Regions from separate parts of the Polaromonas sp. P5_D5 genome, predicted to be linked through region 3. Evidence: predicted binding sites of a transcription regulator. Region 3 holds the regulator's gene; each other region holds the start of a gene.
What was found. The regulator LexA, encoded in region 3, represses DNA repair genes until DNA is damaged. The targets are predictions, from matches to a motif close to ACTGTATNNNNATACAGT.
Positions count from the first base shown of each region.

Region 1: ACXJKE_RS02145 (DNA topoisomerase IV subunit B) is a predicted target of LexA. The motif match lies at 2,145-2,162, and genes of this name have one in related genera.
Region 2: imuA (translesion DNA synthesis-associated protein ImuA) is a predicted target of LexA. The motif match lies at 1,857-1,874, and genes of this name have one in related genera.

Region 1 covers NZ_JBFUMJ010000001.1:447,439-452,085, forward strand. Annotated here, with positions in the region: gene ACXJKE_RS02140 (hypothetical protein) at 1-131, opposite strand, end outside; gene ACXJKE_RS02145 (DNA topoisomerase IV subunit B) at 128-2,098, opposite strand; gene ACXJKE_RS02150 (MFS transporter) at 2,290-3,510, shown strand; gene ACXJKE_RS02155 (SDR family oxidoreductase) at 3,702-4,511, shown strand; gene ACXJKE_RS02160 (class I SAM-dependent methyltransferase) at 4,612-4,647, shown strand, end outside.
Region 2 covers NZ_JBFUMJ010000009.1:22,042-26,688, reverse strand. Annotated here, with positions in the region: gene ACXJKE_RS22065 (Y-family DNA polymerase) at 1-1,023, opposite strand, end outside; gene imuA (translesion DNA synthesis-associated protein ImuA) at 983-1,828, opposite strand; gene ACXJKE_RS22055 (hypothetical protein) at 2,023-2,823, opposite strand; gene ACXJKE_RS22050 (disulfide bond formation protein B) at 3,045-3,551, opposite strand; gene ACXJKE_RS22045 (VOC family protein) at 3,798-4,208, shown strand; gene ACXJKE_RS22040 (DUF2277 domain-containing protein) at 4,296-4,571, shown strand.
Region 3 covers NZ_JBFUMJ010000002.1:1,090,313-1,094,959, reverse strand. Annotated here, with positions in the region: gene ACXJKE_RS11800 (asparaginase) at 1-925, opposite strand, end outside; gene lexA (transcriptional repressor LexA) at 1,072-1,776, shown strand; gene ACXJKE_RS11790 (hypothetical protein) at 1,913-2,305, shown strand; gene ACXJKE_RS11785 (D-2-hydroxyacid dehydrogenase family protein) at 2,452-3,459, shown strand; gene ACXJKE_RS11780 (type IV pilus assembly protein FimV) at 3,529-4,647, opposite strand, start outside.

The DNA.
Region 1 (4,647 bases), on a different contig from region 3:
CCTGCGGCAAGAGCGAAAGCAAATCCGGAGGCCATGAATTCATGGCGCGCAAGTGCCACCGTCGCCCAGAATGCGGCAAGCACCAGTACCACGATGCCCATCACACGCGCAAACGACAGGAGAAGCCTCAAACGTCCACCTCGACGCTGTCACCGTGCAACTCCATCAGTTCGCGGCGCGCTGCGGCCTCGCCTTTGCCCATCAGCTTGGTGATGAGCGTCTCGGTTTGCAGAAAATCCTGGTTGCCCAATTGCACGGGCAACAGGCGACGGGTGTCAGGATTGAGTGTGGTTTCCCATAATTGTTCCGCGCTCATTTCGCCCAGGCCCTTGAAGCGGCTGATGCTCCAGGCACCTTCTTTTACGCCATCCTTGCGTAACTTGTCCAATATGGCGGTCAGTTCGCCTTCATCAAGGGCGTACACCTTTGAAGCCGGCTTTTTGCCCCGCGCCGGCGCATCCACCCGGTACAGCGGCGGCCGGGCCACATAGACATTACCCGATTCGATCAATTTGGGGAAGTGGCGGAAAAAGAGGGTCAAAAGCAGCACCTGGATGTGCGAGCCGTCCACATCGGCGTCGCTCAGGATGCAGACCTTGCCGTAGCGCAGGCCGCTCAGGTCGGGCGTGTCATTGGGGCCGTGCGGATCGACGCCGATGGCGACCGCGATGTCGTGGATTTCGGTGTTGGCAAACAGGCGGTCGCGCTCGACCTCCCAGGTATTGAGCACCTTGCCGCGCAGCGGCAGGATGGCCTGGCTTTCCTTGTCGCGGCCCATCTTGGCGCTGCCGCCGGCCGAATCGCCTTCGACCAGGAAGACTTCGTTGTGCGCCAGGTCCCGGCTTTCGCAGTCGGTCAGCTTGCCGGGCAGCACGGCCACGCCGGAGCCTTTGCGTTTTTCGACCTTCTGGCCGGCTTTCTGCCGGGTTTGGGCGGCCTTGATGGCCAGTTCGGCCAGTTTGCGGCCGTAGTCGACGTGCTGATTAAGCCAGAGCTCCAGCGTCGGCCGCACAAAGCTCGACACCAGCCGTACCGCGTCGCGTGAATTGAGGCGTTCCTTGATCTGGCCCTGGAACTGCGGATCGAGCACTTTGGCGCTCAGGACATAGCTGGCACGGGCAAAAACGTCTTCGGGCAAGAGCTTGACCCCCTTGGGCAGCAGCGAATGCAGGTCGACAAAGCTCTTGACGGCATTGAAGAGGCCGTCGCGCAGGCCGCTTTCATGCGTGCCGCCGGCGCTGGTGGGAATCAGGTTGACGTAGCTTTCGCGCACCGGCTGGCCCTCTTCGGTGAAGGCCACGCACCACTGCGCGCCCTCGCCTTCGGCAAAACTCTCGTGCGAAGCGTCGGCAAAACCTTCGCCCTCAAACATCGGGATCACCGGGTCGCCGGTCAGGGTCTGCATCAGGTAGTCGCGCAGGCCGCCCTTGTAGAGCCAGGTCTGGACGTCTTTGGTTTTCTCGTTGGTCAGCGTCACCGTGACGCCGGGCATCAGCACCGCCTTGCTGCGCAGCAAGTGCGTGAGTTCAGCCATGGGCAGCGCGGCCGATTCAAAGTATTTGGCATCGGGCCAGGCGCGGACGGTGGTTCCGGTCTTGCGGTCGCCCTCGCCGTTTTTGCGCAGGTGCAGTTTCTCGGTCACGTCCCCGCCGGAGAACACCAGATGGGCGACCATACCTTCACGGTAGGAGGTGACTTCCAGGCGTTTGGACAGTGCATTCGTCACGCTCACGCCGACGCCGTGCAGGCCGCCCGAAAAGCTGTAGGCGCCGCCCTTGCCCTTGTCGAACTTGCCGCCGGCGTGCAGCCGGGTGTAGACGATCTCGATGACCGGCACCTTTTCTTCCGGGTGCAGGCCAAAGGGAACGCCCCGGCCATCGTCATCAACGCTCACCGATCCGTCGGTATGCAGCGTCACCTTGATCTTCTTGCCGTAGCCGGCCAGGGCCTCGTCGGCGGAGTTGTCCAGCACCTCCTGGATGATGTGCAGGGGGTTGTCGGTGCGGGTGTACATGCCCGGGCGCTGCTTGACGGGCTCCAGGCCCTTGAGCACGCGGATCGAGCCTTCGGAATATTCGGTGGGTAGTTTGTCAGCCATGGCAGATGAAAGAATTGCCGCAATTGTAGTCGGGGCCGCAAAAGTCACTGTACAAACATACAGCTCACCTGATTCATGGATGGGAACGAAGGACGGCCCCGGCAGTGTTTCGCCATTTTCGTTACAGTCGGCAAAGAGCCTCCCGGCCGCCTCAGGCCTTTCCTTTTTTCGCCACTCGAGGCGACTCGCCCATGACCACCGACACCAAAAAACTCTCCATGCTGCAGGTGCTGATCTGCGGCGCCACCATCGTCACGCTGTCCATGGGCATTCGCCACGGTTTTGGCCTCTGGCTGCAGCCCATCACGCAGGCGCAGGGCTGGACGCGCGAGACTTTTGCCTTTGCGCTGGCGGTGCAAAACCTGTCCTGGGGCGTGTTCGGCATCTTCGCCGGCATGGCGGCCGACCGCTTTGGCGCCTTCCGCGTGATCGTGGGCGGTGCCCTGCTTTACGGGCTGGGCCTGGTGGGCATGGCGCTGTCGCCCACCGGTTTCCTGTTCACCCTGACAGCCGGCGTGCTGATTGGCGCCGCACAGGCCGGAACCACGTATGCCGTGATTTACGGCGTGATCGGGCGCAATATTTCGGCCGACAAACGCTCGTGGGCCATGGGCGTGGCCGCGGCGGCGGGCTCATTCGGCCAGTTCCTGATGGTGCCGACCGAAGGTTTGCTGATCAGCAGCCTGGGCTGGAAAGAGGCTTTGCTGGTGCTGAGCGGCGCGGTGCTGCTGATTGCGCCGCTGGCATTGGGCCTGCGCGAAGGCGGTTTTACCGGCGGGCAGCCTGCCAAACGCGAGCAGACCATCCTTCAGGCGCTGCGGGAGGCTTTCAAATACCCGAGCTTTCAATTGCTGATGGCGGGTTACTTTGTCTGCGGCTTCCAGGTGGTGTTCATCGGCGTGCACATGCCCAGCTACCTCAAGGACAAGGGCCTGTCTCCCCAGGTGGCCAGCTATGCGCTGGCGCTGATCGGCCTCTTTAATGTGTTTGGCACCTATATTGCAGGCTCCCTGGGCCAGAAAATTGCCAAGCGCAAGATCCTGGCGACGATTTATCTCTCGCGCGCCATCGTGATCGCCGTGTTCCTGGCGGCACCGCTGAGCCCCTTGAGCGTTTACATCTTTGCCAGCCTGATGGGCCTGCTGTGGCTGTCGACCATCCCGCCGACCAACGCCGTCGTGGCGCAGATCTTCGGCATCCAGCACTTGTCGATGCTGGGCGGCTTTATCTTCTTCAGCCATCAGATCGGCTCCTTCCTGGGCGTCTGGCTGGGCGGCTATTTGTATGACCGCACGGGCAGCTACGACATCGTCTGGTACATCGCGATTGCATTGGGCGTGTTTGCCGCGCTGGTGAACCTGCCGGTGCGTGAATCACCGATTGCACGCGCGGCCGTGCCCCAAGGGGCCTGAGATGGCCAAAAGAATCGGCCTGTGGACGCTTGCGATCATCGCGTCGCTGGGGGTGTTTGCCCTCTACACACGGCCGGATTTCCTGTTCACACTCGCCAACCAGGTCTGGGCCTGCTTCTAGCGCAAGGCCCTTCCCAGGGGTTTTATGTGTGTTTTGGGCTGCGGCCCAATCAGGACGGGCGCAAGCAGCTATGAAAACAATAGTAATTACCGGAGCCTCTGACGGCATAGGCGCTGAAATGGCGCGGCAATTGGCCAAAACCCACGGCGCCGGCGTGGCGCTGGTGCTGGCCGCGCGCAATGAAGCACTGCTCAATGAGGTTGCGGGCCAATGCGCTGCCCATGGGGCGCTGACCCTGGCCGTCAAAACCGATGTGTCGCAAGAGGACCAATGCCGCCAGCTGGTGGCCGCCGCCATCGGCCGGTTCGGGCAAATCGATGCCTTGATCAACAACGCAGGCATGTCGGCGCAAGCCCTTTTTGAAGACGTCAAGGCCCAGGACCTGGCCTGGTACGAACAGTTGATGCGCATCAACCTCTGGGGCAGCGTCTGGTGCACCCATGCCGCCTTGCCTTACTTAAAAGTGCGCCACGGCAGCATCGTGGCGGTCTCCAGCCTGGCGGGCCTGATCGGTGTGCCGGGCCGCACAGCCTACAGCGCCACCAAATTCGCCATGACGGGCTTCTTCGAGGCATTGCGCGCCGAGCTTAAAACGGCCGGTGTCAGCGTAACGACGGCCTACCCGGGCGTGGTCGCCACCCGCATCCGCCACCGCGGCTTCAACGCGGCCGGTGAGGCGGCCGGTGCCAGCGGCCTGAAGGAAGACGACGCCATGAGCGTGGAAGAATGCGCACGGCTCATCCTTGAGGGCATGGCGCGCCGGGAACGCGAGGTGGTCATGACGGCCAAGGGCAAGCTGGGCCGCTGGCTCAAGCTGATCGCGCCGGGCCGGGTCGAGGCGATGGCGCTCGCCGCGCTCAAAGATGACGTAAGACCATGAATACAGCCCCCACGCTTGTCACTCCGAGCCTGCGGCGCGCTGCCCCTGATGTCACTTATGGGGCGCATTTTTCCTTGGGGCGGCCCGGCGGAAAAACCCTATGACCGGTACCGCGCAAGGCACGGAACCACCCTCC
Region 2 (4,647 bases), on a different contig from region 3:
CCAGCGCTGCATCAGCTCGGGCCGGTGGTCGCAGCAAGGTTGCCAGGCTTGCACATTGGCATCACCCAGGCGGGCGCTGAGCCGCTCGACCAGCTCCACCACGCTGTCGCCCTGCCGGCGCGCTTCCATCAACAGGCTGCCGGTGGCGGCTGCCGAATCGGCCAGCAGCTCGGTGGCCAGCGACTGCAGCGTCAGGCTGTGCACCGGCGCCGGCAGCTTTTGCTGCGCCAGGTGCTCTGAGATGAGGCGTGCCATGTGACGCAGGTCTTGTGCGGGCTGGGCGGTGCGAATCTCGAGCTCGCCGGTCGGAGGCACATCGCGGCGTTTGTCCAGGTGCCAGATGATTTTCAGGGCGCAGAGCCCGCTCTGCCGCCCCAGCAGCCAGGCGTGCAGGTGAACCAGCAGGCGCTCAACGCCCGCCATCAGCGCGGGGCCATGGGTGACCAGTGCATTGAGCTCCAGTTTTTCCTCAAAGTGTTCGGGCAGCACTTGCCACTCATAGTCGTCGGCTACGGTGCCGCGGGCGCGGTCCAGCGCCTCCAGCAGCTCGGCGCCAAAACGCCGCGCCACGCCGTCACGCGGCAGGCGCAGCAGGTCGTCCCAGCTGCGGCAGCCAATGCGCTCCAGCACACCGAGGTGCGGGCGTGCGGCCGTCAGAGTGTGCATGGGCAGGTCGGCCACGCGTTTCTTCACCACGCCAGCTTGGCCTTCCCGCATCCGAAGACGCCCTAGCGCTATCAAAGATGTAGCACCTTGCGCACGTTCTATAAGGGCAACAGCCTGATTTGATTCAAAAAACAGCTCAATTTTCTGCGCCAGCAGCTGCATCAGCCGCGCCAGCCCGCCAAACAGGCGCAGGCTGCCCGTCACGTCCATCAGCACCGCTTCGTCGACCAGCGCCACGCGCGGCGTAAAACCCAGCGCCAGGCTGGCCACCGCCCGCTGCAATGCAGCGGCGTCCTCGCCCCACTGCTGCACCGCGTCAGTGGTGATCGAGATGCGCAATGCGATCCAGCAACGCATGGATGGGGCTCCGGGGTGAAGTAACAGGCAGCGACACCAGCGACGGCAGCAGGATGGGGGCAAGCTCTTCCCGCTTTTGCCGGGCCCTGTCGCGACTGGCTGCCAGCAGCGCTGACAGCCGGGCGGGCCGGGTGTCGAGCAGCACCGGCGCAGCCAGTGGCGGGCCGCGGCGCTTGAGCACGTGGACCAGCAGATTGCCGCCCTCCTGCACAGCGCCTTCCAGCAGCAGGCGCAGCGGCGCGGGTGACGATTCGTGTTGGGCCCGCAGCGGCCGGAACACAAACAGCAGCTTGTGGTGCGCATGCGCGGCAATCTGCAGGCGGCGCAGGTGGGCACTGCGCGCATCCGGCAGCCAGGCCAGCACGGCGGTCACGTCAGCGCACTGCAGCGCCTCTCGCGTGGCCCAGAGCAGCGAAGGCGCGTCACCGGGCTTGCCGTGAATGCTGATGAGCCGCCGCATGTCGATCTGGCGCGCGCCCAGCGCCGGGCCAAACGGCAGATAAGGCGCACCGACCAGCGCCGTCAGTTGCGCGCCAGGCTCATCCGGTGCGGCGGGCTGGTTGAGGGCCCGGGCCAGGCCGGGCGCCAGCAAACCCCATTCCTGCTGGCCCGCCTGCGGCAGCAGCAGTTCAACCAGCGCGCCCTGCGGCCAGCCTCCTCCTGGCAAGGCCAGGTCGAGCGCCGCATAACCTGTGGCCACCGTCTGCACACTCGCGCTGCCCAGTTCGCCGGCCCGCCAAACCTGGGCATTCAGGGCGTCGGCAAAGTCCGGCAAAGCGCTGGGCATTGCGGTAAGGGTGGGCATGGAAGGTGGTCCGGATCAAGCTGGATATACTGTATTTATGTACAGTATATGATCGATTCGATGCCCTGCCAACCTGCATGAAACCCGGGTACCCCAGTCGAGAATTATTCACCCCGGAGCCACCGGGAAAACCGGCACCTCCCTGCAAATCAGGATGCAGCGCGCTTGCCGGCGGTACCGCTGTTCTCGCGCGTCTAGAGTTTGGGCGGGAGTGGCCGGCCCACGTTGTGGGCGCCCTTGTCGGCCGCCTCCCAATACGCCTTGTCCAGCGTGCCGGGGTGGTTCTTGACCGGGGTGCCGACCGGCACATTGCCAGGGCGCTGAACGCCCTCCACCGAATAGGTTTTCAGCTTGGGCTTCTCGGTGGTGGAGGGGTTGAGCTCATGAAACTCGTGCGCCACCTTTGAAGGGTTTTGGGGAGACAACTTTTGGCCACGAACACTCGCCAGCGTTTCAATGTGCGTCATGCACCGCGTCGTGTAGGGGTCGGGTGCCTCACCGAACAGGTGAAACACGCCGTGCTGCTGACGTTCGCTCGTCATCTGCTTGAGCTTCCAGAGCTCGAACACCGACACCTTTGCGCGCATCGCCTCCTTGGAGTCATAGCGGTATTCCCGTCCCTTCTTGCGATCGCTTTCTGGGGCCGGACGCGCCAGGAAGCGGTCCCTGTGCTCGGTCGGTGTATGGCTGCCATAGGCCAGGTTCGAGTAAGGCTTGGACTCGTCTATGCCGGTCAGCTGGTTCACGGCGCCAAACTTTGGCAAATCTGTACGGGGTGGGCCACTGCCCATCCGGAAATCTTCGTAATGACCCCACGAACCCCGTCCGTATTTGACGGTCATGTGTTCCGGCTGTTGTGGATTCGTCGTGTTTCTCCACGTGGAGAACTTGACCGGCACCACCGGCTGGTTTCCCAGGAAATAGGCACTGGCAGCGGCACCGGCACTCGCCAGGACCGGGAAGCCAAAGCGCGATAACACCCTTCCTGCTGCCATGGGGACCATCCTTGTGCCGCAGCGCGGCAATGTTGATGAGCTGACCTTCCGGTAAAACCGGCGACTGGATATTCAGTCTAGTCATGGCGCGCGGCTGGCGCCATCCCCTTTTTCAGGTGAAAAATTACATGCTTCGGCTATGGGTGCGTCGCTGCGGCCCTCAAGCTCGCAGCATGAGCTGGCCGGGGGCAATGCGCCGCCAAACTGGCGATGTGGTCGATTCAGCGCTTGCGCGCCTGGCGTGCGATCAGCAGCAAGCCCACGACCGCAATAGCCACAAAACACAGGAAAGACCAGTTGGCAATCGAGCCGCCCAGAAAGGTCCAGTCGATCTTGGTGCAGTCGCCGCTGCCCTTGAAGATCATGGGAATGGCGCGTTTGAGCGGAAAGGTTTCAATCATTCCGTAAAAGTCGCGGCCGCAAGAGGCAATTTCAGGCGGATACCACTGCAGGAAACTTTGGCGCGCCGCCACAAAAGCACCAAAACCCGAGAGCAGCACCATCAGGCCTGAACCGGCGATCAGCAGGCCCCGGCTTTTGGCGATGGCCGTCACGCCCGCCACCACCGCCACCAGCACCAGCGCATACCGCTGCACGATGCACATCGGGCAAGGCTCCAGGCCTACCACGTGCTGCAGGTACAGGCCAAAAGCCAGCATGGCCACGCAGGCCACGGCGATCAGCGCCAGCATGCGGCGCGGCATGGCGTCGAAATACGTCAAAAACATCAGGGAGCCCTCTTTTTTCTGGATGAATTATGAATTGTCCAGGGGTTCGGGCGTTTGGTGCCGGATAAGTTCCCTTCGGCGATACATGCAGGGCAGATTCTTCGCCGCTTACCCATCCCTGTCGCTCCCGCCCCCTGGTCCCCTCTCGCCCTAATTTGCCAGCGTTTGTCCTACAGATGGGCAACCCCGGCGGGCGTAGATTTTCAGGACGTCAGTTTTTTTGAAGATCCCAGAAAGGACCCCATGATGGAAATACACCGAGGACGACTCATCGACCATGTTCACCTGCGCGCCCATGACCTCACGGCCAGCAAGCGCTTTTACCGCGCTGTGCTGAAGTCACTGAACAAAGAAAGTGCCATCCAGGAAGCCGACGACCATTTCTCAGGCGACGAGTTGTGGATAGACCAGGCCGACGGCCCCACCTCGCATGTTCATCTGGCTTTCCGGGCCAAAGACCACGCAGAGGTCAAAGCCTTCTACGAAGCCGCCCTGGCCGCAGGCGGCACCGACAACGGCGCGCCAGGCGAACGCAAATACCACCCCGGCTACTACGCCGCCTTTGTGCTGGACCCGGACGGCAACAACATCGAAGCGGTGTACCACGGGCCTTTTGTGGCGTCGGCTGAGTCGGTGGTGATCAAGCCTGCGGAGTAGATAAAACCAAGACGGGCGAAGGGGTTGCGGCTGGCGGCAAAATGCACTTTGGAATGATTTCCAAGTCTTTTGCTTCAAGGAGCTGCCATGTGCCGCAACATCAAGACCCTGTTCAACTTCGAGCCGCCGGCCACGGAGCTGGAAATCCGCGACGCTTCGCTGCAGTTTGTGAGGAAGCTCAGCGGGTTCAGCGTGCCCTCCAAGGCGAACGAAGCCGCATTCGATCGCGCTGTGGAAGAGGTGGCAGCCTCTGCGCGGGTTCTCATCCGCTCACTGGTGACCAATGCCGAGCCTCGCAACCGGGAGGTGGAAGCAGAACGGGTGCGTGCCAGGTCGGCGCTGAGGTTTGGCGCGAGTCAGTAAACGAGGCGCTCTTTTCAAGGTCTCAGCTCATACCGCTGGAATCAGCTCCGGCCGCACGGTAGCGTCTATCACGATG
Region 3 (4,647 bases):
CTATTCTCGACTTCACGGGGCTCAGCCCCTGCGAATCAGAAAACAGATCCCCGGGTGTGGGCAAGACACGACCATTGAGGCACCTTGTCGACCGGACGACCCGCACCCCCGCAGACCGCGCGCGAAGCAAGGCCGCCTCCAGCGCATGGTGCAAGGTGCCATTACCCGTGGCGGCAACTACAAGCCCCTGAACACCCTGCGCCAGCAACGCGTCCACGACCGCACCACTGGCGCCGGCATGGTTCATGACGATCTCAACGTGCGGCCACTGGACCGGAACCACGGAGTTCGCTATTATTTTAATAGCTGCTTGCGCTCGTTCTACATGGGTTTCAGGCCAATTTCGCATTAACCTGAGGAATCCTTCCTCCACATAGCCAATCGGCCCCGCATCACCAGAGTCAAAGGCGTCAACCTTGTAGGTATGCACTTTCTGCACGTCCAGCGCGCTGTGGATGGTTCCGGCGCACACCGCAACCACACCCCTCGCCCCCGCATGACGCGCCGCCGCCATGGCATCCAGCATGTTCTGGGGGCCGTCAGGCACCAGCGCCGTCGCGGGCCGCATGGCGCAGGTCAGCACCACAGGTTTATCGGGGCGGCACACCGCATGAAGGAAATATGCCGTCTCTTCCAGCGTGTCCGTTCCGTGCGTGATAACAATGCCCTGCACGTCCGGCTGGGCCAGAAAGTAATTGACCCGACTGGCCAGCTGCATCCATACCTCGAAGCTCATGTCCTTGCTGTCGACCTGCGCGACCTGCTCGGTCATCAAGGGGCCGTACCTTGCCAAGGACGGGACCGCCACGACCAGCTGCTCAACGCCCACCTGGGCGGCGGTATAGCCGATGTTGTCCGACGCACTCGCAGCCTGCCCGGCAATCGTGCCGCCAGTGCCCAGAATCACAATATTTTGAGGATACATAAAACGTAAACTTGCAATCTTTTAAAAACTGGATGAAAATACAGTTACTGGATATTAAAACAGCTACAGCAACGTGCGTACCCAAAGCCAACAGGCAACAGGCAATACGCAAGCGGGCTGAAGTTGTGATTCAAGGAGCAACAGTGATGAGCACACTCGATAACTTTCCACATTTTCCCTCTGAGGCTCCCAAGCTCACTGCGCGCCAGCAGCAAATTCTGGAATTGATCCAGAGCGCCATCGCGCGCACGGGCGCCCCGCCCACCCGTGCTGAAATCGCCGCTGAGCTTGGCTTTCGCTCTGCCAACGCCGCCGAGGAGCACTTGCAGGCACTGGCCCGCAAAGGCGTCATCGAGCTGGTCAGCGGGACCTCACGCGGCATACGTTTGCGCAATGACGCCCTTCGCAGCCTGAACGAATCCAGAATCAAACAGTTTTCCCTGCCGTTGCAAAGCCTGGCCCAACTCGCCCTACCTCTGGTGGGGCGGGTTGCTGCTGGCAGCCCGATTCTCGCGCAGGAACATGTCGAGCAAACCTATTATTTTGAAAGCAGCCTGTTTCAGCGCCAGCCCGACTACCTGCTCAAGGTTCGCGGCATGAGCATGCGGGACGCAGGCATCATGGATGGCGACCTGCTGGCCGTCAAGCAATCAAAGGAAGCCAAGAATGGTCAAATTGTCGTGGCCCGGCTGGGTGATGAAGTGACCGTCAAGCGCTTTCGCCGCAACAAGCACCTGATCGAACTTCTGCCCGAAAACCCGGACTTTAAAACCATTGTGGTCGAGCCCGGCGAGCCTTTCGAACTGGAAGGCCTGGCCGTCGGCCTCATTCGCAACACGATGCTGATGTAGGCAGTTCACCTGGCCACGCACCAGGTGGCGGGCGTTTGGCCGTTGTGATGGCCAACACCCTGGTGCCGGGGCCTTCCTGGCAATTTGCCAGTTTGCAATCCTGCCTGTGTAAACCTCTCTCATACAGGAGTTCATCATGGGAATCATCAGTTTTTCACATACACCAATGTCGTCAGTCCTGCTGGCACCCGTGCAGGCATTGGTGTCATTGTTTTTGCCGGCGCAGGGTATGGCTGGGGCAAGCCGTTTTTCCGCGCCAGCCGGCGCGCAGCCCAGATCTCACCAGCTTGCGCTACCCTTTGCTTCCGGCGATTTCGCGGCAATGCGCGGCCCGTCTGCCCGCGCCACTGGTACTCTTGCCGTCCAACGCTCTGTCAAGGCGTCCCGACCCAGCCGGCTGCGAGTTGTCCGTGAGTTTGACTCCAATGTCGGCCCAGCGTGCGCTGGCCGCATGGTGATATCCGGCCGCATGGCCGACGTCTGCGCGGAACTTGAGCGCATGAGCCAGCGAGAAACCTCTTTGAGATAACTGGTACGGCAAGCTTCCCACCAGAAGTTCAGCCCGGGCCTATGCGCTTTGCGGCGCCGTCTGGTGCGTTTCCTTGAGATACAAAATCCCCAGTCGGAAGTGACCCCGGCGGCAAGGAAGAAAAATCTTGCAGGCACAATATCGGCATGAATATTGTGATCCTCGACGACTATCAGGACGCGGTGCGGAAACTGAACTGCGCAGCCAAGCTGGAGGCCTACCCCGCCAAGGTCTATACCAACACCGTTAAAGGCATCGGCCAGCTGTCCGTCCGCCTCAAGGATGCCGATGTCATCGTCCTGATCCGGGAGAGAACCCAGCTCAACCGGCAAGTTATTGAAAAGCTGCCCAAACTCAAGCTGATTGCCCAGACAGGCCGTGTCGGAAGCCATATAGATGTCGCGGCTTGCACAGAACGCGGCATCGCGGTTGCCGAGGGCATTGGGTCTCCTACGGCACCCGCGGAGCTGACCTGGGCACTGGTGATGACCGCCATGCGCCGCATTCCGCACTATGTAGCCCACTTGAAGCATGGCGCCTGGCAGCAGGCAGGGCTCAAGTCAGCTTCGATGCCACCCAACTTCGGCATTGGCTCCGTCCTCAAGGGCAAGACATTGGGGGTATGGAGCTACGGGAAGATCGGGCAAATTGTGGCTGGCTACGGGAGGGCCTTCGGTATGCGTGTCGTCATTTGGGGCCGCGACGCATCACTGGAGCGGGCACAGGCCGATGGCTTTGAAGTCGCGGCCAGCAAAGCCGAATTCTTTGAGCAAAGCGATGTACTGAGCCTTCACCTGCGACTCAACGCAGAGACACGCGGTATCGTCACGCTGGAAGACCTGTCGCGCATGAAAACCACGTCCCTGCTGGTGAATACATCAAGGGCGGAGCTGATCGAGCCGGAAGCATTGATCGCCTCCCTCAATCGCGGGCGGCCCGGCCTGGCGGCCATCGATGTTTTTGAGTCGGAGCCCATCCTGCAAGGCCATGCGCTGCTCCGCCTGGAAAACTGCATTTGCACGCCGCATATTGGCTATGTTGAACAGGACAGCTATGAGTTGTACTTTGGCGCGGCGTTTGACAACGTCGTCAACTTCATCAAGGGCACGCCCACCAATATCGTCAACCCGGGGGCCTTGCAAGTACGGCGCTGATGTGACACGCCCAGCCTGATCAAGTGCGCGTAAACCCGGGATTCCCGGCGAGCCAGGCTCAAACTTCGCTCAAGTTTTCTGCGTCGGCCCCGAAGAATCCGGAAAGTCGAGGTCAAACTCGATGAGATTGTTGGCAGCGGCTTGCGGCGGCCGCGCACCAGCGTCGATCGATGGAAACGGGACCAGGTCCCCGCCCTCACCTGCACTCAAATCAATATCAAGGCCAAGCCGGGGGGAAGCGGGAGGCTGCGTCGGGTCGGTTGCACCTGCCACGGCAGGAGACGGCAAAGGCGCCACGATCTGGAACCGGGCTGACAGTGGCTGGATGCTGGTGGGTCCAAAGCCTGCAACGCTTGGGAGCGTATCCGGCATGGTCGGAATCGACGGTGCGTCCGATGGTTTTACCGGTGCTTCGGCGTCGCCGGGCGGCCGGCTAACAATCCTTTTTGCGATCGAGTGGAGGAGCAACAGCTCGCGGTAGGCGGCCAGGCTGAAGACCTCTCCCCGCGAATCCGGTTTGCGGAATATGGACTCTTCAAGTACGTCGAGTACCTTGGGCGTTGGCCAGAGGGCCTCAATCCGCGAGAGGGCCTCCGTGTAATACTCAAGATCGTGCGTATTCGCCGCGTATTCGTCGAATGCCGGCACCTTGGCATTGAACATCTTGTTGAAGTCTGTGCGCAACGCGTCGTAATCCTCCCGGCGTCCCAAGCTGTGATAGAGGTCAAACAGGTCGAGATAGACGAGCGCGCTTGTTTCCACGTTGTCCATGATGTGGTGGCGCAGAACATCTACAGCCTTGTCGGGCCGGCCGAGCGACAGGAAAAAATCGGCCTGTTGCTGCACATCAAACAGCTCTTCGGCATTCACAATCCGCGGCATGCTGCTGATACCGCTCAGGCTAGGCAGAAATTCCGAGGGGAATCTGGATTCGGCAACCCTTGGGCGCGCCACGGCGCTTGAAGCCGGCGTATTTTTCGGCGCCTCGAAAAATGGTTCGCTGGGATCGAAATCAACCAGCGAATCGGGCATAGGCCCGGCGCTCACCGATTCAGCTTCTGAGGCCCTGCGCAAGAAGACCTTCCCGGTGTTACCCGTACCTTCAGTCACATAAGGCGCGCTGTCTTCGGCAAACCCTTTGCCCCACCATGATCCCCGGCTGACACGGCTTTGCTGTCGGCTACGTAT